One region of the Alishewanella sp. SMS8 genome, then DNA from elsewhere that is predicted to be linked to it. Evidence: predicted binding sites of a transcription regulator. Region 1 holds the regulator's gene; each other region holds the start of a gene.
The links. Region 1 encodes sigma-54, which starts transcription at its own class of promoters, with help from an activator protein. Its sites were predicted from a motif close to GTTGGCACGNNNNTNGNNT; they were not measured.
Positions count from the first base shown of each region.

Region 2: the regulator sigma-54 is predicted to act here: its motif matches at 2,775-2,793, upstream of ORJ01_RS06360 (PEP-CTERM sorting domain-containing protein).
Region 3: the regulator sigma-54 is predicted to act here: its motif matches at 4,019-4,037, upstream of ORJ01_RS10490 (FlgO family outer membrane protein).
Region 4: the regulator sigma-54 is predicted to act here: its motif matches at 2,893-2,911, upstream of ORJ01_RS06835 (DUF2884 family protein).

Region 1 covers NZ_JAPJEA010000001.1:1,181,418-1,187,312, reverse strand. The annotation lists gene ORJ01_RS05480 (HPr family phosphocarrier protein) at 1-135, opposite strand, end outside; gene rapZ (RNase adapter RapZ) at 125-982, opposite strand; gene ptsN (PTS IIA-like nitrogen regulatory protein PtsN) at 979-1,452, opposite strand; gene hpf (ribosome hibernation promoting factor) at 1,459-1,746, opposite strand; gene ORJ01_RS05460 (RNA polymerase factor sigma-54) at 1,772-3,259, opposite strand; gene lptB (LPS export ABC transporter ATP-binding protein) at 3,308-4,030, opposite strand; gene lptA (lipopolysaccharide transport periplasmic protein LptA) at 4,027-4,518, opposite strand; gene lptC (LPS export ABC transporter periplasmic protein LptC) at 4,508-5,062, opposite strand; gene kdsC (3-deoxy-manno-octulosonate-8-phosphatase KdsC) at 5,059-5,613, opposite strand; gene ORJ01_RS05435 (KpsF/GutQ family sugar-phosphate isomerase) at 5,615-5,895, opposite strand, start outside.
Region 2 covers NZ_JAPJEA010000001.1:1,376,361-1,382,255, reverse strand. The annotation lists gene ORJ01_RS06370 (hypothetical protein) at 175-693, opposite strand; gene ORJ01_RS06365 (hypothetical protein) at 1,036-1,626, shown strand; gene ORJ01_RS06360 (PEP-CTERM sorting domain-containing protein) at 2,005-2,739, opposite strand; gene ORJ01_RS06355 (hypothetical protein) at 3,165-3,860, shown strand; gene ORJ01_RS06350 (M14 family zinc carboxypeptidase) at 3,928-5,895, opposite strand, start outside.
Region 3 covers NZ_JAPJEA010000003.1:35,651-41,545, reverse strand. The annotation lists gene ORJ01_RS10510 (hypothetical protein) at 322-1,482, shown strand; gene ORJ01_RS10505 (hypothetical protein) at 1,473-1,907, shown strand; gene ORJ01_RS10500 (FlgO family outer membrane protein) at 1,939-2,634, opposite strand; gene ORJ01_RS10495 (FlgO family outer membrane protein) at 2,711-3,370, opposite strand; gene ORJ01_RS10490 (FlgO family outer membrane protein) at 3,367-3,987, opposite strand; gene ORJ01_RS10485 (thymidylate synthase) at 4,327-5,175, opposite strand; gene lgt (prolipoprotein diacylglyceryl transferase) at 5,172-5,895, opposite strand, start outside.
Region 4 covers NZ_JAPJEA010000001.1:1,493,043-1,498,937, forward strand. The annotation lists gene cysI (assimilatory sulfite reductase (NADPH) hemoprotein subunit) at 1-858, opposite strand, end outside; gene ORJ01_RS06830 (assimilatory sulfite reductase (NADPH) flavoprotein subunit) at 858-2,663, opposite strand; gene ORJ01_RS06835 (DUF2884 family protein) at 2,950-3,732, shown strand; gene ORJ01_RS06840 (RidA family protein) at 3,866-4,213, shown strand; gene ORJ01_RS06845 (M20/M25/M40 family metallo-hydrolase) at 4,294-5,370, shown strand; gene ORJ01_RS06850 (NfeD family protein) at 5,465-5,895, shown strand, end outside.

The sequences.
Region 1 (5,895 bases):
TGTTTTACCATCTTCTTGCACTAATTCTACTTTGGCATCAAATTGCTGGCTTAACTGCACTAGCTTGGTTGCGGCACGTGCGTGTAGGCCTAGGGCATTAATAATCGTGACTGTTGCAGCTAACTTATCGGCCATGATGTCTGACTAATTCCCGATGGCGAATTTGTACATCTTCGCGTTGGCTGCGGTAGGTTTCGGCTAGGCTTTGTGCGATATACACTGAACGATGCTGGCCACCTGTGCAACCAATCGCTATCGTTAAGTAGCTGCGATTGTTACGTTCGAGATGAGGTAACCAGCTGGCGATAAAGGTATTGATCTGCCACGTATATTTTGCAACCACGTCTTGTGAGGCGAGGTAATCTTTAACTGGCTGATCTAAACCTGTGAGCGGTTTCAGATCCGGCTCCCAATGTGGGTTGGGTAAAAACCGCGCATCGAACACAAAATCGGCATCCTTTGGAATACCATATTTAAAACCAAAGGATTCAAAGAGTATCACTAAACGGCCGGTCTTTTGGCCTAAGATCCGCTCACGTAATTGCTCGGCCAGTTGATGCACATTCAGCTCAGTGGTATCGATATATAAATCGGCGCGGCTAGAGATAGGATCTAATAACTGTTGTTCACGTGAAATGGCTTCATCGAGCGACATCGCTTGATGGGATAGCGGATGCAAGCGACGCGTTTCGCTAAAGCGCTTAATTAGCGTGGTGTGATCCGCATCCAAATATAAAATCGTCAGTTCCAGCTTGCGCGGCAGATACGACAAAATGTCTGATAACTCATCGGGATCGCTCGGTAAGTTACGCACATCAATACTCACGGCAACGCGTTCATATTGGCCCATTACTGCAGTTGCCAGAGTCGGTAATAGATTAACCGGGAGATTGTCGACGCAGTAATAGCCGAGATCTTCCATGACTCTTAGAGCAACCGATTTGCCAGAGCCTGAGCGACCACTGACGACGAGTAGTTTCATGACTCACCTGTTTTTTGGCTATAGTCGAGTAGTAGCTGATACAGTTGTTCATCTGACTCGACATGGCGGATTTTTTTGGTTAAGTCTTTCTGACTCAACAATTTGGCAATACCGGATAACGTACTTAGGTGCGTTTGGCATTGCTCAGTGGGTATTAAAATAGCGCAAAAAATATCGACGGCTTGGTTATCTATCGCATCAAACGCGATAGGGTCTTTACTGACCACAAACACCAAAATCGGTTGAGTTACGCAGTCAAGTTTGCCGTGAGGAATGGCGATACCGCCACCGATGCCGGTTGAACCGAGTTTTTCACGGGTCATTAAGGCTTCAAGAATCGTGTATTCAGATAGTTCGGGAAGCTGCTGGTGAGCCAGTTCGGCGATATATTCGAGGATACGTTTTTTACTGTTAAATAGAACTGCACTTTTCGTGCAGTTCTCCGCTAACATTGCGTTTAAATTCATAATAATGTCTTAGTGTCGTGACAGTTTTTCTTTGTGTTTAATGACCTGCCGATCGAGTTTGTCTATTAACTGGTCAATCGCAGCATACATGTTTTCGTTCTCAGACACCGCAAACACTTCGCCACCGGTGAGATGGATTTTAGCTTCGGCAATCTGTTGTAATTTTTCCACGTTTAAGATGACATGTACATTATTAATGTTCTCGAAATGACGCTCTAGCTTAGCAAATTTATTCTCGACATAATCTTTTAAGGCTTCGGTAATTTCGACGTGACGGCCTGTTAAATTGATTTGCATAGACTCTTCCTTTTAGTTAAGACACTTACAGCAGGGTCTTTCGTTGATTTGACGGCGGAATAAACAACGATTCGCGGTATTTAGCGATAGTTCGCCTAGCCACGTTTATCCCTTGTTCTAACAAAATCTCCGCCATTTTACTGTCACTTAGCGGTTTTGCCGGATTTTCTGCCGCCACCAATTTTTTAATAAAAGCACGAATGGCAGTGGAAGAACATTCACCACCACTCTCTGTACTAACATGACTGGAGAAAAAGAACTTAAGTTCAAAAATTCCACGTGGTGTATGCATATATTTATGAGTGGTGACGCGTGAGATCGTCGACTCATGCATACCGACCATTTCTGCAACATCATTCAATACCATCGGTTTCATGGCTTCTTCACCATGCTCAAAAAAGGCTTGTTGTTGCTGCACAATGCAATTGGCTACTTTGAGTAAAGTATCGTTTCGGCTTTCTAAGCTCTTTAAAAACCATTTAGCTTCTTGCAAGTGCGAACGAATAAATTGCGTATCAGCGGAATTTTTAGCGGTTTTGCTCATCGCCGCATATTGCTGATTGATCCGTATTTTGGGCATAGCGTCAGCGTTTAATTCGACTTGCCAACGACCTTTTACTTTTGTCACCGTGACATCAGGAATCACATACTGCTGTTCTTGTTTAATCACATCAGCACCCGGCCGTGGATTTAAACTGTGGATCAACTGCATGACTTCCTTTAACTCTTCTTCTTTGAGTTTAGTCACGCGCATCAAAGAACGAAAGTCTCTATTTGCTAAAAATTCGGTATAGTTGCTAATAATGAGTTTTGCATCATTTAAATAGGGGGTAGTTGGCTCAAACTGCCGTAACTGCACCAGTAAACACTCTTGCACCGAGCGCGCGCCAACCCCGACCGGATCAAATAATTGAATGCGTTTAATCACGGCTTCAACTTCGTCGGCCTCGACCTCGTTAGATTGCAGTGAGTCGAGTATTTCTTCGCAGCTGATACTTAAAAAACCATTGTCATCGATGGCTTCAATAATGATCTCAGCAATAGCCCGGTCGATTTCAGAAAAGGGCGTCAGTTGCATTTGCCAACGTAAATAATCTTGCAGGGTATCGCTGGTTTCACCCTGATACACCATATCGTCATCAGGCATGTTGCCACTGCTAACAGGGGCGGCACTGACTAAGTCATCCCAGTTATTATCTAGCGGTAAATCTTCTTGGATGTTTTGTTGATTCAGATCATCGCTGGTATCGCGATCGGCAGCGTCTTTTTGCTCTGAGTTTTTGTTGCGTGGATCGTCAAGGGTATCGCGATTGATATTGCCAAGACTGTGATCAACCTCATCTGGCTGACGTTCGAAATCATCATCGCCTTCGAGTAACGGGTTCGCGTCTAACGCTTCCTGTATTTCTTGCTGTAGCTCAATGGTAGACAACTGTAATAGGCGTATCGCCTGTTGCAGTTGTGGCGTCATGGTAAGCTGTTGTCCTAGGCGGAGTTGCAAAGAGGGCTTCATGTACCTGTAATTCTCTCCTGAATGCGCAGTTGCGTTCTATCTTCTTTACTATAGCCTGAATTGCTCACCTAGGTATACATCACGTACCTGCTGATTTGCTAGAACATCTTGCGGAGAACCGGCTGCAATCAGTTCGCCATGACTGACAATATAAGCGATTTCACAAACATCTAACGTTTCACGCACATTATGGTCAGTAATGAGAACACCAATGCCACGTTGGGCGAGGTGTTGAATGATTTTTTTGATATCAAGTACTGAAATCGGGTCAACGCCAGCGAACGGTTCGTCTAATAAAATAAAAGCGGGATCAGCGGCTAATGCTCGCGCGATCTCAACCCGACGACGCTCGCCACCAGATAACGCCATCCCTAAACTGTTGCGGATATGGCCGATATGAAATTCTTCTAATAAATCATCGGCAATTTCAGCGCGGCGTTGCGTGCTTAAATCTTTGCGGGTTTGCAAAATGGCCAATAAGTTTTCATGCACAGTCAATTTACGAAAAATCGAGCTTTCTTGCGGTAAATAACCAATGCCGGCGCGGGCACGTTGGTGGATCGGAGCAAAAGTAATATCTTGCTCGTTGAGGGTAATGGTGCCTTTATCCGAGGGAACTAAGCCAACAATCATGTAAAAGGTTGTCGTTTTACCTGCACCGTTAGGGCCCAATAAACCGACGATTTGCCCTGCATTGACCTCTAAGCTGACATCTTTCACTACCTGCCGGCTTTTATAGCTTTTGGCGAGGTGCGAGACCACTAACTTCATGGATTGTCCTTGTTTTCTGGGGTGAAAATCGTGGTAACGCGACGATTTTGCTCACCTTCAGCACTTAATTGTTGTAATTCAATGTTGTAACGGATCACGGCACCGCGCACTAAGCTACCGCTTTGCATCACTTCGGCATTACCCGATAACGTTAAAATTCGGCTGGCACGGTCAAATCGGATCTCATTCGCTTGAGCGGTTACAGGACGATCACCTTGCAGAGTTTGTGAATAGGTCGCCGGTGAGCCTGTTGTAATAAACACCTCTTTACCTTTACCAGCACTGGCGTCGACTTCAAGTTTGTCTGCTTTGATCAACATGGACCCCTGACGTACGACAACGTTATCGGCATAACTGGCAATGCTGTCAATTAATGAGGCTAAGGTTTTATCTGCATCGACCGAGATGGGCTGTTTATGATCCGGTTCGGCGGCCAAACTAACGGCAGAAAAAAAGGCCAAAACAATCATTAAGCTATTAATTTTCATTGAAATATACCGTCTCTAAATGCTTTTGCAATTGTATGGTTTCTTTTGTTAAATCGACATGCATACCTTGCCCTTTAATGAAAAAACCGGCGCCGGTGATCTGAACGATTTCATGCGTATGAATACTTTTTTCAGGCAACATCAGTTGTAATGAGGCCGTTTCAACGCGTTCTACTAAACCTAGGGTTTGTTTGTTTTGCAAAACCACTTGGTTTTCCAAAATAATCTTATCTTCAGGAAACCAGACACCTTGTAAGCTACTGATTTCCCAAGCAGGCTGATGTGCTTTATTAAACAGGGTATAGCGCGGTTGATCAAACTGCGTAAAGCCGAGCTGTTCAAAATGCTCTAATTTCAGCGCCTGCACGTGATCGGCAATATAGCCCTCATTGTCGTAGATGCGCAAGGTAACATTTTCAGCAATGTAATCCGGTTGAAATTCTCGATCCACTTGCAGATCCACTTGCTCAACGCTGGGATTCAACCACAGGTAGCCCGCGACTATCACGAGTAACATGACGATGAGCACAAAAAACTTTCTCATGAGCTGCTGCCATCAAATTGTAAAAATCGCTGTTGCGCAATCAGTAACAGATCGCATAATTCGCGCACTGCACCAAAGCCGCCAGGTAATGACGTTGCTAAATGGGCGTGCTTTTGCAAATAAGGATGTGCATCTTTTACCGCGACGGCTAAGCCACAATGTTGCATGACTTGCCAATCGGCCAAATCATCACCGATATAAGCGACTTGGCTGGCATCTAATTGCAGTTCAGCGAGCAGCGCTTGAAATGCAGCTGTTTTATTTTCTTGCCCTTGATAAATATAGGGCACAGTTAGCGATTTCATACGCTGCTCCACAATGGCCGATTGTCGCCCTGTTATCACGGCTACTTCTATGCCAGCTTGGCGCAGTGCTTTAATGCCATAGCCATCCCGGGTATGAAAGGCTTTTAGCTCTTCACCTTGATTACCTAAGTAAATGCGCCCATCCGAAAATACGCCATCGACATCACAGATAAGTAATTTAATATCAGCCGCGCGGCTGGCGTTAGTATCACTGATAGCTTGGTACAACTGGCGATATAAGTCCATGTTACATTACTCCTGCTCGCAGTAAGTCGTGCATATTCATGGCGCCGATTGGCTCGCGCTGCTCGTTAACAATGATCAGGCCATTAATTTTTCGTTGCTGCATAATATTTAACGCTTCGGCGGCGAGCATTTCTGCTTTAACCGTAATGCAATTGACCGTCATCACCTTGGCAATAGAGGTGCTGTGTATATCAATACGTTGATCAAGAATACGTCGTAAATCACCGTCTGTAAAAAGCCCAGCTAAGCGACCTTGTGCATCGACCACGGTGGTCATGCCGA
Region 2 (5,895 bases), 190 kb from region 1:
CGTATTTTCTTTGGATACTTTCTTTTGGCGATGCAAAAGAAAGTATCTCGCCAAAGGTGAAAACGTAAAACTCTGAGAGCTGGGTATTTGACCCCGAGAGTTACCGAGAGTTAGAAGTGCTATGTACGTTACAAACGAATGCCACTCAGTGTTTGCAACAAAGACGAAACATGCTTAGCGCACCCCCCGAAGCGCTTGACCATTTTCGCTGCGTGTCACGGGGCAGTTCACCACAATATTTGTCATCTCTAGCACGACTTCTTTATTCTCCTCGGCAGCCAGTACGTCTTCTTCAGACTTTAGTTCGCGCGGGGTTGCTTGCGTGGACCATCTAACCATTACGACTCGCCAAAGTGGGCTGTAACTGCGGTCTTTGTTCTCGGCACCAACCGGATCCGGTGCAGACTGAAAAACGCTGATTTGTTCTTCGTTAGGAAATTTGTATACGCGTTCTACAATAGAAGAGCCTCTGGGCATGTTGATTGCTGAGGCAAGTTTAGGTACATGGTTTGCTCCCATCATTTGAGCCATTGCCAAATCAGAGATGTCGGTTGTGATGTACTCGACGACTCGGCCATCGATCCACGCTCTGCTGAGTGGTAACACGGTTTCGCTGCGTCCGGCATCGAATACCGGTGAGGTACAAGCAGAGAGTAGCGCAATAACGATGGTAGGAAAAATGGCGAATTTCATGACTGACCTCTATTTGATTTGCTGCTTGGCGCTGCAAGAGTTAGCAAAGCGCTACTTCTAAGGCGCGATGATGATTTGTTTTAGATAAGCCTAGCATGGCGCTGACTTAATAAGGTGAAAGTGAATGTATTTTTTATGGTAAATGTTTGAGATTAGAGATTAACCGCTAGATACTTAGCGTCCATATTCACTCATAACCCCTTTATATCTGCGGAAACTGGCTTTATGCCAGTTTGCTGGCTGGCCCGCACAGCCTGATAAATAATCGCTAGTATGGTTTAATGGTTAAAAACAGGGCAGCTATGCCAATAATGTCTGTGCGATTAAATTAAGGTGAACAATGTGCGTAAAACTGCGTTAGTTATATTCATGTTAGGGCTATTAGTGGCCTGCGATAAAATGCAAACCCTTTCTGAAGCGGCGCAAGTAGAGCGCACTATCCGCCAAGAAGTGAAGCGCGATGTTACGGGGTTAACTGCGCTAACTCAGGCGGCAGATGAAACCGAGTATGATGGCTTTGCCTGGCGACGGGGCGAGACTATTCAAATTCGCCAGCGCCAAAACGGTGAGTTAACGCTGTTAAAGGACGTGCAAGCCCCTGAGATTATTGCGACTGCGGTAAAACACAATATTCCCAGTTTTAGTGTGGTGCGTTATCAGCAAGGTTGGTTAGTGGTGTTTCGTACCTACGTCAGTAGCCATTGTCAGGTCGTCTATGCGTATGCTTATCACGGCAAATTGGATAACACGCCGCAATGTAGTGATGCAGTATTTGCTGAGCAGGCGAATGGTAAGTGCCAAAGCCCCATCAATGATGAGTGGCAAGTATTTAAAGAATGGTTTTTTGCCGAGTCACTGGTTGCTGAAGGTAATCCGGTATGTGCGGCTAAAGTAGCGAAAGGCTGGCAGGCGCCATTGCAAAATAGCAATTAAAAGCCGTTTTAATCTGTATTGCAGTGCGTTTGTACATTCAATTTAAGTGTGAGCGTGAAGTTGCTACACTCTGATTCTAATAGTGTTAGTAATATTTTTTACATTCATTTAATGATGTTAGATTATTGCAAAAAATGGCTTAGATTTTATATTGATTTGGCTTGATACAGCGGTGTCGTTTAATAGGGGCAAGCGATTAAATAAGTTTCCATAAAAAAATTTTAAAGAGATAGTGTACTGAATTCGGAACTATGACGTTTAATATTAATATATCCGTATGACATATCTGCACAGTAGTTGTGGGAATACCTAAAAATTGGTTAACTATTAATAATTACTGGTGCGTTTTAAGCAAAATGCACCAGTAATATGAATGTTTTACTTTTTGATTCTGCGTCTTAGAGCTAAACCTGCTAGTCCGAAGCCAAATAATGCTAGTGATACAGGTTCAGAAACACCAACGTTAGTACATTGTGGTTGGCTAGGGTTCAAAGTACAGGAATCAACAGCTTGTTGGCCGATACCAAATGAAAAATTATCCCAAATAGTGCTACCACCAGGATCTGTTCCGCCGACTCTTAAGCTAGAGACAAAAGTTGTTGGTTCAAAAACCACGCCAAAGAATTCACGATGGCCGGACCCTTTTGTAGAGTTGAAATCGAAGAGGGTTTCTAAACCAGTGTTAGCATCAGTTAATATTAACTGCATACCACCACCATCATTATCATAAACATCAAAAGCTACTGCATTTACTGGGCTTGTAAAAAAGACATCAAAACTAATTCTTGATGCGCCATTTCTAGACCCGCCTATCGCTGGTCCACTACCAAGAGCGCTAGAGTTTGAAATGCTAATATTACTTCCGTTACCTATATTTTTATACACATTACCTGCCGTGGTTGTAATACCGTTCGCACCTGTGCCAGTTGCGCCGATAATAGTGTCTAATGTATGCGAAAATAATAGAGCTTCCCAAGCAGACCTTGCTTCAGTAACTGACATAGTTACACCATTATTTAAAACATTAGATCCTTGTACTGTGATTATTGCTGCGTTGCTTGCAGCAGAACCTGATATAGCAATAGCTGCAATTAAATATTTGATTAGTCTCATAATTTATTCCATTAAGTAAAAATTGCAAGTTTTTTAAGCATTTTTCGCGCCAAATTTCATGTCATTGTTTTTATTGAGTAATATTTTAAACATCAATTTAATGTGTAAATTTTTCTGACGGTGTAGCGTATTCATTAGTTTGAAATGGAAAACTAAGTTAGAGGATACTATTACTTTAATTTTTTATCGCGACACTTTCTTTTTGCGAAAAAAAGTGTTTCAACGCAAGGTGACATTTTGCCTCAGCTGATGCGCCAAAAAAGAGCGAATTAATTCGCTGAACGTAAATTTCTCGACTATTTTTTAGTGAAAACGACTAACTTAGTTTCAGTGCGATTTTTTAAAATGCTGTTATTTATAGACTTATTAAGTTGGCTGTATTTTTGCAATGTTCCATATAACGTAATTACTTGTGAGCACTATTTATGAAACTGAGCACCTTAACCCTGGCTGTTAGCCTTACTTTAGCTGCCTGTTATGTTGGCGGTGTTATGCCTTTTTCCGCGGAGGCGGCAGAAACTGCCACGCAAAATGCGGAAGATATTTCCAAAGTGAATGGCAGTATTAAAGTGGCCGCCGGCAGCGTAGCGGGTGAGGTGAGCACCGTGAATGGCAGTATCAATGTAGCGGAAGATAGCCAGGTAAAATCGGCGTCTACGGTAAATGGTAGCATTACTTTGGCAGAGCGAGCGCAGGTTACCGGAGAGACCTCAACAGTAAATGGCAGTATTAAACTGGCCTCAGGTAGCAAGGTGATGGGCGAACTGAGTACGGTGAATGGCGACATGGTGATCAACAGCAGTACCGTAGCGGGCGATGTTAGTACGGTAAATGGCACTTTGAAAATTGAAGGCAGCCAAATCGCTGGAAATCTAACGACGTTAAACGGTAATGTTAGTTTGCTGGCAGGCTCAGTAGTGCAGGGCGATCTGGTTTATGCCGAGCGCACTGCCCGCAAAAGTTGGTTTAGCTGGTTTGGTAAGGATAAGCATAAACCGGCAACCTTAACCATCAGTGCCGATTCAAACGTGCAGGGGCAGATCATCTTAAAACAAGAGGTGAACTTGAAATTAGAAAATACCGCACTGGCAGCACGCGTGGTAAAGCAATACACCGAGTAGCGGGCCAAAAAAAGCGGCAGGTTTTCCAGCCTGCCGCTTTTAAGCGAATCATGAAACGTTTAAAGCATTAACGCAGTGGAGTGGCGTGCGCCGCACCGCGGAATACCGCGTTGATATACAACAGGTGCATGCCGTCGACATAGGCGCGGAAATTAGGCTCTTGGGTAAACGCAATAACCTGGCCACGACCTTGCGCTTGCACCATTAACAACGGTTTATGCGCAATTTGCTGGCGATTTTCTTCCCAAACAAAACCCCCAGCAACAAGCTTTTCCGGTGATGCGAAAGTCAGTACATTGCGACCATGTGCCAGCGTTAGTGGCTGATAGATATAATTGCCAACAAAGATGCTATTCACATTCGCGGGTACACCGGCGGTTAGCCAATGATCTTGGTCTACTTCGGCTCGCGCTAAAAATCCAGACACGCTATCAGGCTGCGCTTGAAATGCTTCTAAGCGCTGCTGATACAGTTCACGGTTTTCTAGTAGCATACCGGCGACTTGCGCTTCAGCTTCAGGTTTCTTTTGCTCACTGACTTTAAATTCCCGCTTGCTATTCAACAGCGGCTTATCACCTTGGATCAACCAATCGGTTGCATTACCCAGCGCCACTAACACACCGCCGCGACTAACAAAGTCGTGAATTTTTTGTTGAGCTTGCGCCCCCAAAGCTTGATTATAATTGCCTTGGCTTGCTGGCAAGATCAGTACGTCGTAATGGCGCAGTTCAGCACGTAACAGTTGTGCCGGGCGAATAGCCGTTACCGGGTAATCAATGCCTTTTTCTAAGACAAAACGCGCGCTACCGGCACTTAATGGGTTCGCCGGTTCATCCCATAACAGGGCCACTCTAGCATTAGGGATGTTCTGCACATTGCCTGAACCAAAATTTGGCCCATCTTTAATCCAGCTGCTATTAATACCGGTAACATGAGCGCCGCTGCTTTGAGCAAGTTGTTGAATTTTAGTGGCTAACTGTGGGTTGTCGGCATGGCTTAAAATTAAACTGCCGGCGGGGTAGCGCACGCCATTGCTGTGCGTAAATGGCAAGTCACTGCTTTTAACCGTTAAACCTTGCTGCAGTGCGTGGCTTAACAAGCGTGCGGCTGCCATGTCACCCCAAGGTACAATGAAGCCATAACTGGCATCGGTATTCGTGACTTTACCGGCTAAGGTGGTCTCTGGGCCCACGATTGTGTTGGCAACGTCTACCGCGCGGTTACAACGGTTTACTTCCAGGTTATACATCAACGGTAATGACCATGCCGTGACATCATAAATTTCATCAGGCAGGTTTTTCGAGCGACGGTCTTGCTGGCGAGCAATAAAGGCTTCAGCCATTTTGACGTCGTCATCTAGCAGATTGCGAATTAACTGATAAGTTGGCTGCGCGGCATTAACCACGTAAGCGCCTTGCTGATAACTGTTACCACAAGCCCGAAAATCGGCCGTGGCTTGGTTAACGGTAATGCCGTGTTGGGTGAGCACGCCCATTAATTTTTGGTGGCCAGCGGCATCACGGGTGGCAGGGAAAATATAGCTGCGGATGCCATCTTTCTCACCCTGAGTGAGCGATGTTTGCCGATAGCTGTAAAAGCGCTGTAATAGGTCTTTGGCGCGCTTACTGGCGGTTTCAAGCGTAGACATATAAGCGATAAAGTTACGTTGTACGCCATCGGCATACGTTAAAATGCTGCCATCGGTACGGCGATAGTTATGGCCGCGAGCTGATCCCATTTCGTAGGTTGTGGCGATGCCGCCATAGTACAGTGGCCAGCTGGCACCGTAGCCAGGATACATGGCATCAAAAATTTCCCGAGTAAAATAATCATAGCCAAGCTGATCAAACCATTTGGCGTTGTTTTGCCCTAACCAATCTAAGCTTTCACGCTGTGCACCGGTGACCAGTGGGTTGTAAGGTTCTGCTTCTGGGCTGAAGTAAAAACTTTGATCGCCGCCCATTTCATGCGAATCGACAAAGATCAGCGGAAACATCTGCTGTAACACTCTTACCTGATTTTTGATTTCAGGTTG
Region 3 (5,895 bases), on a different contig from region 1:
AGCTTTAGTTTTAGCTTTAGTTTTAGCTTTAGTTTTAGTTTTAGTTTTAGTTTTAGTTTTAGTTTTAGTTTTCATAACATCATAAGAACATACAGTAAGCTTTTAAACATTAAGCTACTTTAGCCACGATATCTGCATCAAAAATGGTTTCACCCCTTCTGAACGTCCATTTCAACCACTCAAAACGCTACTTATTTTCACAAAATAATCCTAGACATAAACCAAAAAAACCAAATAATTAATAATTAATAATTAATGGCAATACTTTACACATCTCACATTTTTATGTAGGTTTAATTTTTATACTTAAAAGGATTTATAATGAAAAAAATAAGCTTTATTTCGACATTTTGCATACTTGTATTTGCCCAACTTAGCACAGCATCTGCAACAACATTTATAAAAGGTTATGCCTGCGACAATTGCTCATTACAGCAAGCTGAAAATATTGCTCGAACACGCGGTGCTCCATTGGTTAATTGTGTGCCAACTGGCAATAATGATGTGATAAGCATTGATGAACATGCTTGTTATAGCTCGCCCCAAAAATTTATTATCTTTGATTTAGCTACAAATACGACCTATCCATTTCAAATGTCTCACAGCAACCAAGGTAGTTCAAACTGGGATTTGATTCTCAATTCAAACCCAACAACCTTAACAAATTTAGAACATGAGATATCACAAGATTTTTTTGATGTATTGGAAATTCAAGAACAAACTCTACAAGCGATAGCAATGTCAGAGGAAGAAAACTTGCAGTTGGCTTTTACGCCTCTAAGTGCATTTTCAGCAAGTACTTTTAACACCACAACCACTAGCGCTGAAAATTGTGAATCGGACACCGCTGCCACAGTTATCCGAATGACTTTGAACCCAATATTCAAAACCCAATTGAGTCATGCTGTTAACAACCAATTAAGACAAAGAAGTACTACATATTATAAAAAAGACTTTGAAGATATCCGATTTAATCAATTTGGATTTCAAGCCAATAGAGCCGGCGGTGGAGGACTGTCTGTAGGTTGGGATTACGAGAAAAAATCCAAGCTGGTTAGCAAATATGTTTTCGAACCAGGCCATCATTTACGGCCTAGTGATCAAACTTATTACCCAGCCAGAGCAGCATTTAAGCTATCATGGAATGACTCTTTAGATTTGATTTCAGTAGAAGTGGAAAAAGAATTTACAAGAGTAACGTCAAATTTATCACTTCAAGACCTGCTTGAGGATAGCACGTTTAGTCTGTCATTGAGTGCTTGTGCGATAATTGCACTTCAAGATAATCTCCATTCAAGCGAAGCTTATGCACCAACTGGAGCTGGCGGTGGATCTAGCATTGGCATTGCTGATGTCCCTACTGGTGGAAACCCTAATTTTCCACGACCGGATCCTTTATCTCAGTCTCAAGAACTATGTAAATGGCATTTTTATGATAAACAGGGGAATTTGACGGTTACAATTATGGGGCCATGTCCGTAATTGTAATAGTATCAGAAGGCACCTATACCGAGAGTAAGTTAACCACTGGTAAAGGGATCTGTGACTCCACCTCTTCTGAAAGCTATATGATGCGCTCATCACTTACGCCTTGGTTCATTAGCTCACGTATTATGACCAGCACCTTTGCCGATAGCGGCGCTAAAAATGTTGAAAATCCTCGGCATATTTTAGAAATGCAGGATAACCCTGAAGAAATGCAGGAGATCTTAGCGGATATCCGCAGTTTCTTAGCCGATCGCGAAACCATTGCTAGCATTACAAACTCGCAAGATCTAACCAATACTGAGCGTTTATATCAGATTAACCAGCAATCACGTGCCATGCCGCTGACTGCGGACCAAGCCGCCTTAGCCACACCGCAGCAAGACGCAGATGCCAGTTTGTCGATAGAGAAAACAGAGTGATAACATCGCCAGCCCTCGAGGCTGGCAGTGTTTAACGGGTAATGCCCGGATAAAGCGAGCTGATGACAAAGTGTGGAACGAGCAATTGCGAACTGGCGGCTACGACCTTGCTGTGAAAATTGATGATGCGGGCGTTCACCATGATACCGCGTGGTGTGAAGATCATCGTACCCGATAAGACAAAATCAATTTGCTGCATCATATCGAGTTTTGCGTGATCACGGCTAAATACAAAATCGCCATTGCGGGTAATTTGGATATCGCGCGTGGTTTTAAAATCGACTACTTGTAAACCAAATTGCTGCAGTTGGTGAATAAAGCCTTCTGCTAACTGATTGCCAACGATATTAGTCCGATTTAACTCACCATCTAAATCGACAAAAGAGGCGACCGCGATGCGAGATTCTGTTGGGAAATAATGAAAGTTCTCAACCAGCTGCATTGCCATTTGCGCTACATAGTCGTTGAGCTGCTTATTCGATTGTAAACTGGTGACATATTGATAAGGTACTGACCAGCCTTGCTGCCGATCAGTATTCATTGCTTTAGCTGACGGCTCAGGTCGAATCGTATTGCTTTGCGCTGCACCATGAGATGGCGCACGCACCTCAGAATTACAATGACCACTGGTATCGCAAGGTATGTAAGCTTGCTGACTTTGATGATGCGTTTGGCAGCCCAGCAACAGCGCTGCCCAACTGAGCAGCAGCAGGTTCTTCTTTATCATGGCGTTCTCCTAAAAACTGACATAGCATGTCAGTTCTTTATCGACCCATGCAAGTCTTTCTTTAGCGCCAAAGGGGTTAACCCTGCTTTAATTTTAATGTGGCATCGCCATGCTGCTGCAAAATGGCATTATAGACTGCTGCAGGCACAAAGGTTCGCGCCGCAGAGATCACTCTTTTGCTATCAATTTGAATTAAACGCGCATTGAGCATAATGCCAGCTTGATGCAGCGTGGCAGTGCCGGTAACAACATATTTAATCGGTAACTCTGCAGAAAGCTCGTTAAAATCACGGCTGAGTACGAAGTCTCCTTGCGGGGTAACTCGAATATAATCTGTGACTTTATAATCTAATACCGGCACACCAAACAAATGCAAATCGTAAATAATCGCTTCGCTAAGATGATTGGTAAACACAGAACCTTGCTGTAAATCGGTATCAATAAACGCCAAATCGGTTACCGCCACCATCGCATTCTCATCGGCATTATGGTGATTAGTCATCAACTCTTGTACTAAATTACGCGCATAATTATCCAGCGTTACCACGGGGGTTTGCCGATAGTGTTGTGTGACCGATTGCGGTTCAAAGGCTTGTTGGTTGGCAATGCGCTGCTCTCGAGCCAGTTCTCCCCGCATCGTCACCGCATTCTCTGGCACAATTTTCGGCTGCTGGCTAGGCTGTTGCACGCAAGCGGTTAAGCTAAGGACAACTAAACTGATAACAAAAGCTCTCATGGTTTCTCTCCGATCCGATCACTACGGAATAAATAATTACCGCGTTTTTGTATTTTATCTGGGCTCCACATCACATTGTGTGGCACAAAATCGGTGGCAGCGGCGATCACTTGTTGATTATCCAGCTCAATCAAACGTACATTAACCACTAAACCATCTTCTTGCACGGTATAGGTGCCGGTTAATAATGCTCTGGCACCATGCTGTTGGCGTAACGCCGATATCTGCCGAGATAGCGCTTGCTCATGATCGGTTTGCAATAACAATTCTTGGCGTAAGCGCAGATCTACAGCGACAAAACCTCGTTGCACCGCTTCGCTAAGCATACTTTCAGCAAGTTGATTCGCTAAATCAATTTCTTGCTCACTTAATTGCGCCAGGCTCAGTTGTCGTGTCGGTAGAAAACTGCTGACCGCCAACGGGCTACGAAAGTGCTCACTACTGATCGACGCAAACAGTGTTTGTGCTAAACGATGCGTGTAAAAATCTAGTGGCCGTGCACTCAAACCAACGGCAGAAACTTGCCGTAATGGCATTTTGACAGTGGGTTCAGGCTCTGCTTTTTGCGCGCAGCCACAAAGCAGCAACAATATTGCGCTGGCAAGAAGATATTTCATGATCACCTCATCCTGGTCGAATACTGTTTTAAAGCAAAAACCACGCCAGAATTTTAGCTGGGATCTTGACGCTAAGGTGTTTTAAACGAAATACCAGAGCTTGTTGACAATAAGTGTGAAATTGCGACTATCGCTAGGTGTGATTTAAGACGACGAGATGTTATTGCCGCACCCTACAGACTTTGACTAAAAAATAACTCAGCATTACGCCAAGTTAAGTTAGTTAAGCAAATCGCGTTATGCTAAATACTCAACTGCTCGGCATTATGCATAACGCTGTCAATGCACAGCGTTATGCTGTTTGCCTACTATCGCCAAAGCCGCAGCAAGGTTTAGCAATTAAACACTGAACGGGTATTTAATGGCTGGATGCGATTGATAACCTTCTAAGGTAAAGTCATCAGGAGTGACCCATTGCTCAATATCGGCGAGTGTTTTGATATTGGGGTTAAGGTGTAATTTCGGCAGCGGGAACGGCTCACGGAGTAGCTGCTGTTTTAATAATGGTAACTGATTTTCGTAAATATGCGCATTAACGATTTTATGATAAACCTTGCCAGGCTTATGCCCGGTAATTTGCGCGATTAAAGCCAATAACACAAAGCATTGTACTTGATTAAAGTTCAGACCCAGAGGCACATCACAGCTGCGCTGGTAAGAAGTCAGTGATAAAGTATCACCAAGTAAACTGAAGGTATGCGTGTGCATACATGGCCGTAAGCAGCCTAATTCAAACTCACCTGGGTTATAAAAAGTCAAAATTTCGCCACGATCATCAATCCCTTGCGATAAGTTGTGAACGAGTTTTTGTAACTGATCTAAGCGCGAGCCATCAGGCTTCTGCCAGCCACGCCCTTGCACGCCATAAACACGGCCTAAATCATCAACCCCTTTGCGGGCGGGATTATTTAACCACGCTGCATTTTCGTTGGCATTCGCATTCCAGGTGTTACAGCCCAGTTCGCGAAACTGCGCAGCATTGTCATAACCACGAAGATAACCTAATAATTCGGCGATGGCGGCTTTATAGTAACTTTTACGCGTGGTTAATAACGGAAACTCATTCGCAGCGACATTGTATTCAAGATCAGCATTGATCACCGTTAAGCAGCGAGTACCCGTGCGTTGGTTATCAACCCAAACCCCTTCATCAATAATGCGCTGACAAAGTTTTAAATACTGCTTCATTGGCTACTCACTCCTGACGCTCTGCCTTGCTTGAACGAAAACACCATAATCCCGATGCCGGCTAACATCATGGGTAAGCAAAGCCATTGCCCCATGGTCATGCCAAGTGATAATAAGCCCAGATGTGCATCAGGCTCACGGAAGAATTCAACGGTAAAACGTGCCAAACCATAACCTAACAAAAAGACCCCACCGACCACACCAACCGGTGGACGCAAGCGTCGCACAATTAGAATAACAATAAATAGTAATAGGCCCTCTAACGCCACTTGGTAAAGCTGCGATGGGTGTCGGCCCAACGCACCCGCGCCCGGAAAAACCATCGCCCAAGGCACATCAGTAGTACGGCCCCACAATTCGCCATTGATAAAGTTACCAATTCGCCCAGCCGCTAAGCCCAGTGGTACCAATGGCGCCACAAAATCGCCCAGCGCTAGGTAAGCTTTTTGATACTTACGTGCAAACAAGGCCATCGCAGTGAGTACACCGATTAAACCGCCATGGAATGACATGCCGCCTTCCCAGATCCGAAATAAATACAAGGGATCGTTGAGCACAGTGGCAAAATTATAAAATAAAATATAGCCAACACGACCGCCTAACAGCACCCCCACAAAACCGTAAAACAACAGATCACTAACCTGTTCGCTGTTCCAACCTGAACCCGGTTTAGCTGCAGCACGATTCGCCAGCCAATAGGCTAAACCAAAGGCTAACAAA
Region 4 (5,895 bases), 310 kb from region 1:
CACTTTTAATACGTGCTCAAGGCCAATAAAACCCAGCTCCTCTGCTTGGCGTGGATAGGTTGCCGTGTCACCAAAGGTCATGGCTAAACCACCGCCAACCAGCACGTTAAAACCAATTAATTTGCCCTGCTCGGCAATGGCCACAAAGTTAAGATCATTGGCGTGTAAATCCACGTCGTTATGCGGTGGGATCACCACGGTGGTTTTAAATTTACGCGGTAAATAATGTTCACCTAACACCGGCTCGGTTTCAGTGGTTTCGACTTTTTCTTCATCTAACCAAATTTCGGCATACGCGCGAGTTTTCGGTAATAAATGCTCACTGATCTGCACCGCCCATTGATAGGCCTGTTGATGTAGCTCACTTTCTACCGGATTAGAGGTACACAGCACGTTACGGTTTACATCGCCGGCCGTGGCAATGGAATCAATACCGATACTGCTTAAAAATTGGTGCATCGGTTTCACGTGTGGCTTTAATACACCATGAAATTGAAAGGTTTGCCGAGTGGTTAAACGAATACTGCCGTACAGCGTTTTATCCGCTGCAAACTTATCGATGGCCAGCCACTGCGTTGGCGTAATAATGCCACCTGGCATGCGCGCACGCAGCATCACATTGTGCAGCGGTTCTAATTTTTGTGCCGCGCGTTCAGCGCGGATATCGCGGTCATCCTGCTGATACATGCCATGAAAACGGATCAGCATAAAGTTATCGCCGGTAAAACCGCCGGTGATTTCATCTTTTAAGTCAGTGGTAATGGTGCCGCGTAAATGCTCACTTTCGGCTTTTAAGCGTTCGTTGTCAGACAGCTTACCCTGGGCGACAAATTCTGGCTTGATTGGATATTGGCTCATTAATACACATCCTTCTGATAACGCTTAGCAACCCGTAATTGGTCTAAATAGTGTTGGGCCGCTTTTTCATCTTTGCCGCCCTGTTGCTGAATGATGCTCAGCAAAGCTTGGTGTACGTCTTTCGCCATGCGATTGCCATCACCACAAATATACAGATGCGCCCCCTGCTCTAACCACTGCCATACTGTCGCAGCTTGCTGCATTAACTTATGTTGTACATAAATTTTTTCAGCCGTATCGCGGCTAAAGGCCACGTCTAATTTATTTAGCAAACCTTGTTTCAAATAGTTTTGCAGTTCAACCTGATAGAGAAAATCTTGGGTAAAATGCGGATTACCAAAGAACAACCAGTTTTTACCGCTGGCACCGCGGGCATCTCGCTCTTGTAAAAAGGCGCGAAACGGCGCTATACCGGTACCGGGGCCAATCATGATGATCGGGGTGTCGTCATTTTCGGGTAAGCGGAAATTGTTGTTTTGCTCTACAAATACCTTAATCTGCTCACCTTCCGCTAGGCGCTCAGCCAAAAAGCCTGATGCGCCACCGAGATGCAGCAGGTTAAAGGCGTTATAACGCACCACTCCCACCGTAAGATGTACTTCGTCTTCCACTTCAGCTTGAGACGAGGCAATCGAATACAAACGTGGCTGCTGCTTACGTAACGCATCCACCAATTGCTGGGCATTTAATAAACCTGGGTAATCACGCACGATGTCGATAATTTGCCGATCGGCTAAATACTGTCGCAACGCCACTTTGTCAGCCGCCAAGGTTTGTAATTCGGCATGGCCGATAGCCGTGGCATAACGACTAACAAACCCCGGATACGATTGCGTTAGCTCTAGATGCTCAATCAAGGCCTCGGCTATCGGTAGCTGCAACTCGGATAACTGCACCGGCGTATTACTGGCAATGCCGGTGAGCAATAACAACTCGCGCACTAACAACGGATCATTACGGAAATAGACCCCTAAGGCATCACCCGGTTGATAAGTTAAACCTGAACCGGCTAAAGAAATTTCGATATGCCGCACATCTTTAGTCGAGTCTCGACCTGTGATTTTTTGGTTGGTATACAATTCCGCACTAAAGGGTTGCTGCTTGTTATAGCTACTGACTGCCGCTGGCGCAGCTACACTCGTCAAATCCACCGCTACCGCACTGCTTACCTGAGCCAATTCGGGCTCCAGTGCTTTTATCAGCTGCTGTTGCCATTCCTCGGCTTGCTCAGCGTAATCGACATCTAAATCGGCACGGGCAATCAGCGCTTTTGCGCCTAATGCCGCGAAACGCTCATCAAAGTCTTGCGCCGTTTTACAAAAGAATTCATAGCTGGTATCGCCTAAGCCTAATACGGCATAGCGTAATTCAGGCAGCGCAGGCGCTTTCTTGCTAAAGAGAAAATTATAAAAACTGATGGCATTTTCGGGCGGTTCGCCCTCACCATAAGTTGAGGTGACCATCACCAACAAGCGTTCATTTTTCAAGCTGGTATTTTTATACTCGGCCAAGTCTTGTACTTTTACCGCGAACCCCTTGGCCGTTGCTGCGGCTGCAATATCCTCTGCAACATGTTTGGCATTACCCGTTTGCGAGCCAAACAACACCGTTAAGCTTGGCGCGGCAGCACTGGTGGCGGCGCTGGGTGCGGCTAACGTCTGCCCCGCTAACTGGGCACTGGCCGCTAAATAACCACTCACCCACGCTTGTTGGATCGGATTCAATTTCACCAGCAAAGCTTGCAACTCAATAATTTGCTGCTCAGACAACGGGCTAGCTTGGGCAACAAGAGACGATAAAAGCATAAAATATCCTGCAAAAAATCTAGATGATTATTTTAGCCAGCTAAAGTCATTCAGGTAAAAGAATGGATCTCTCTTCTTTATGCCAATTAGTAATTAAAAACCACTCATGCTGACCAAAACCCCTTGAAACAATGTGGTCTAATTCGCCAAAAAATAGTATTTCATGCCAACACTAAGCAGTCACAACTGCCACCTTAAAAATTAAAGCTATTAAATTCAATAATGTGCAGTTGGCATTGGCTTTGCAAACTACTCAGCGTGATTGAAATACAACCAAGGACTGATCATGAGAACCTTATTACTTATTTGCTGTGTCTTTTTTGTTGGGCAACTCAGTGCAGCAGAAAACTGTCATTTAACGTTAAAGCATGATTTACGCATTACAGCGCAAGATGTCAGCCTGCAAGCTGAAGAGCAGCCGCTGTGGCGTATTTCAAACTCAGGCCAATTGTGGCTTGCCGAGCAATTACACCCTACCGATGCCAGTACTGCGGCGCTATTACAGCAATACCAGCAAAGTGTTCGCCAGCAAGCTTTCAGTACGCTGAATTTAGTTAACAACGCTTTGCAGTTAGCCACCACCGCCTTAGAGCAAACGTTTGCAGGGTTAACTGGCCAATCAGACATGGAACAAAGCGCACTGCAACCGGCTTTTGCACACCTTCGCCAAAGCTTAGACTTAGTGGTAAGACAACAAGGCGATACCTTGCTATTGAATGGCAGCAAGCTAGAGCAACTAGACCAAGCCTTTGGGCCAGAGTTTGATGCGGCCATGGAAGACATGGTGCAGCAACTGATGGGCAATATGTTGATGCATGTTGGCAAGAGCATGTTAAGTGGTAGTGGCTCATTTGAAGATCGTATGAATGCTTTTGGCGAGCGTATGGAAACCATGGGTGAGCAACTCGAGCAAAACATGCAAGGCAAAGCCCTAGCGCTAGAAGAGCAAGCCGCAACCTTGTGTGCTGAGCTTGAACAGTTACAGCAATTAGAGCGCCAATTACAGCAACAGTTACCGGCAATGCAGCCCTTTACGCTGGTGACATTGCATAACACAAAAGCAGAATAACCCCCATCCTAACCGCGAGCTTGGCGTACGCAACTCTGTTGCCATACGCCCTTTTTGCCATCCCGCACAATAGCCTGCATAATTCAGCTTTAATAAGCAGCAATGCCTGCTGCACTATTTTTTTGGAGTGATTATGAGCATACAACGTATTGATCCTGCTAGTCGTTATTCTGAAGCGGTAATTGTGAATGGTTTAGTATTTTGTGCTGGCATGGTGCCTGACACCGACAGTAATGATATTACGCTGCAAACCCAAAACGTATTAAGCCAAGTTGATGCCTTGTTAACGCGCTGTCAAAGCAGCAAGGATAAACTGGTTGATACCACTATTTATTTAACTGACTTTGCGGATTATGCGGCAATGAATGCAGTATGGGAGCAATGGCTCAGCCCAGGCTGTGCACCAGCACGGGCAACGGTAGCGGCAAAATTAGCGGATCCGCATTGGAAAATAGAAATTAAAATCACCGCTGCACAATAATCTGAAGTTAACCGCTGAGCAGCAGGCTTGTTGCACTCAGCAAACTGCGCTGCTGTAATGTATTAAGGATCGATTGACACATGGCTGTAAAGACGTTGCTAAACAAAAAACGACTGTGGTTGCCCGCTATTTTCATCTTGTTCGGCTGGGCATTGTATCAATGGGCTTGGCCCTTTTGGCTTAATCAACTCACAGAACGCGAAGCCGAACGGATCCGTGTTATCACACCGACCTTTGTTGCTGAACCCACTTTAAACCGTTTAGACCCCGATCGTTTACTGGCCGACCTGAGCTGGTTAGCCGCTGCTGAGCGTCAAGGTCGAGCACCGGGCACACCAGGTGGTATTGCTGCCCGTTTATGGATTGCCGAGCAATTTGCCGAAATCGGTTTAACCGCTGCTGGAACCGACGGTTATTTGCACCCTTACAGCGTGGCAGAACATTTTTCTTGGCGTCGTTGGCTGCGTGGTGCGTCTTCCACTATCCCCGGCGTAGATAATGCGGCAAATGTTATCGGTTTATTACCCGGCACCGAAGCTAACCTTAAGCCACTGGTGATCACCGCACATTATGATCACTTAGGTATGCACGGCGACGATATTTACTTTGGCGCCGATGACAATGCCTCGGGTGTAGCCGCCATGCTTGAGCTGGCACGCTATTTAACGGCTCATCCTTTGCGTCATCCGGTGTTGTTTATTGCGTTAGACAGTGAAGAAAAAGGCTTACAAGGTGCGGTGGCGCTGTTCCGAACCGGCTTGTTACAACCTGCCGATCTGGCCTTTAACATTAATATTGATATGTTAAGCCGTGATACCCACCAATTATTGTATGCCGTTGGCACTTATCATCACCCTTGGCTATTACCGCTAATTGAACAGTTACAAACTCGCAGCGCAGTGAAATTACTGCCCGCCCATGATCGCCCTTGGTATCTGGCAGGTAACACGGCAGATTGGACTCTTAGCTCTGATCACGGCGTGTTTCATCAGCAACAGGTGCCGTTTATGTACTTTGGGGTAGCCGACCATCCCGATTACCACAGCCCGCGCGACACCGCCGACAAAGTAGATTTGGCGTTTTATCATCAAGTCGTTGAAACCGTGCTGCATTTTTTATTAATCCTTGATCAACAATTAACAGTGCAAATCGAGTAAATACTTGCTAATAATAAAATGTAAATATACAGTTACTACAACGTTTTCGGGCAGCCATGTCATTACGTAATGGCCGTAAAAATAGGAGGAAAAAATGAGTACAGCAATGATTTGGATCATTATTGGTGTGGTACTGATTTTAACAGAGTTAATGGCAACCAGCATTGTGGCGGTATTCCTCGGCTTAGCCGCTATCGTCGTCGGTATTTTATTGCACTTTGGGCTCATTGAATCAGCCAGCATGCAATACAGCGTGTTTGGTCTGGTCAGCCTGCTGTTGCTCTTCACCGCACGAGGCCGCTTTAAAAGCTGGTTTGTCGGCTTTACCGCTGATAGTGAGACGCAACCCAGCTCGCTGAGCCAAGATATCGGCGATCGCGTTACGGTTTTATTGGATTTTCAACAAGGCCAAGGTCGTGTGGTGTTAAATGGCGTGCAATGGGATGCGCATTCTAACGACATATTAAAAGCCGGGGATGTGGCTTGGGTAATTGCCAATAAAGGCATCCACCTCGAAGTCGCGGC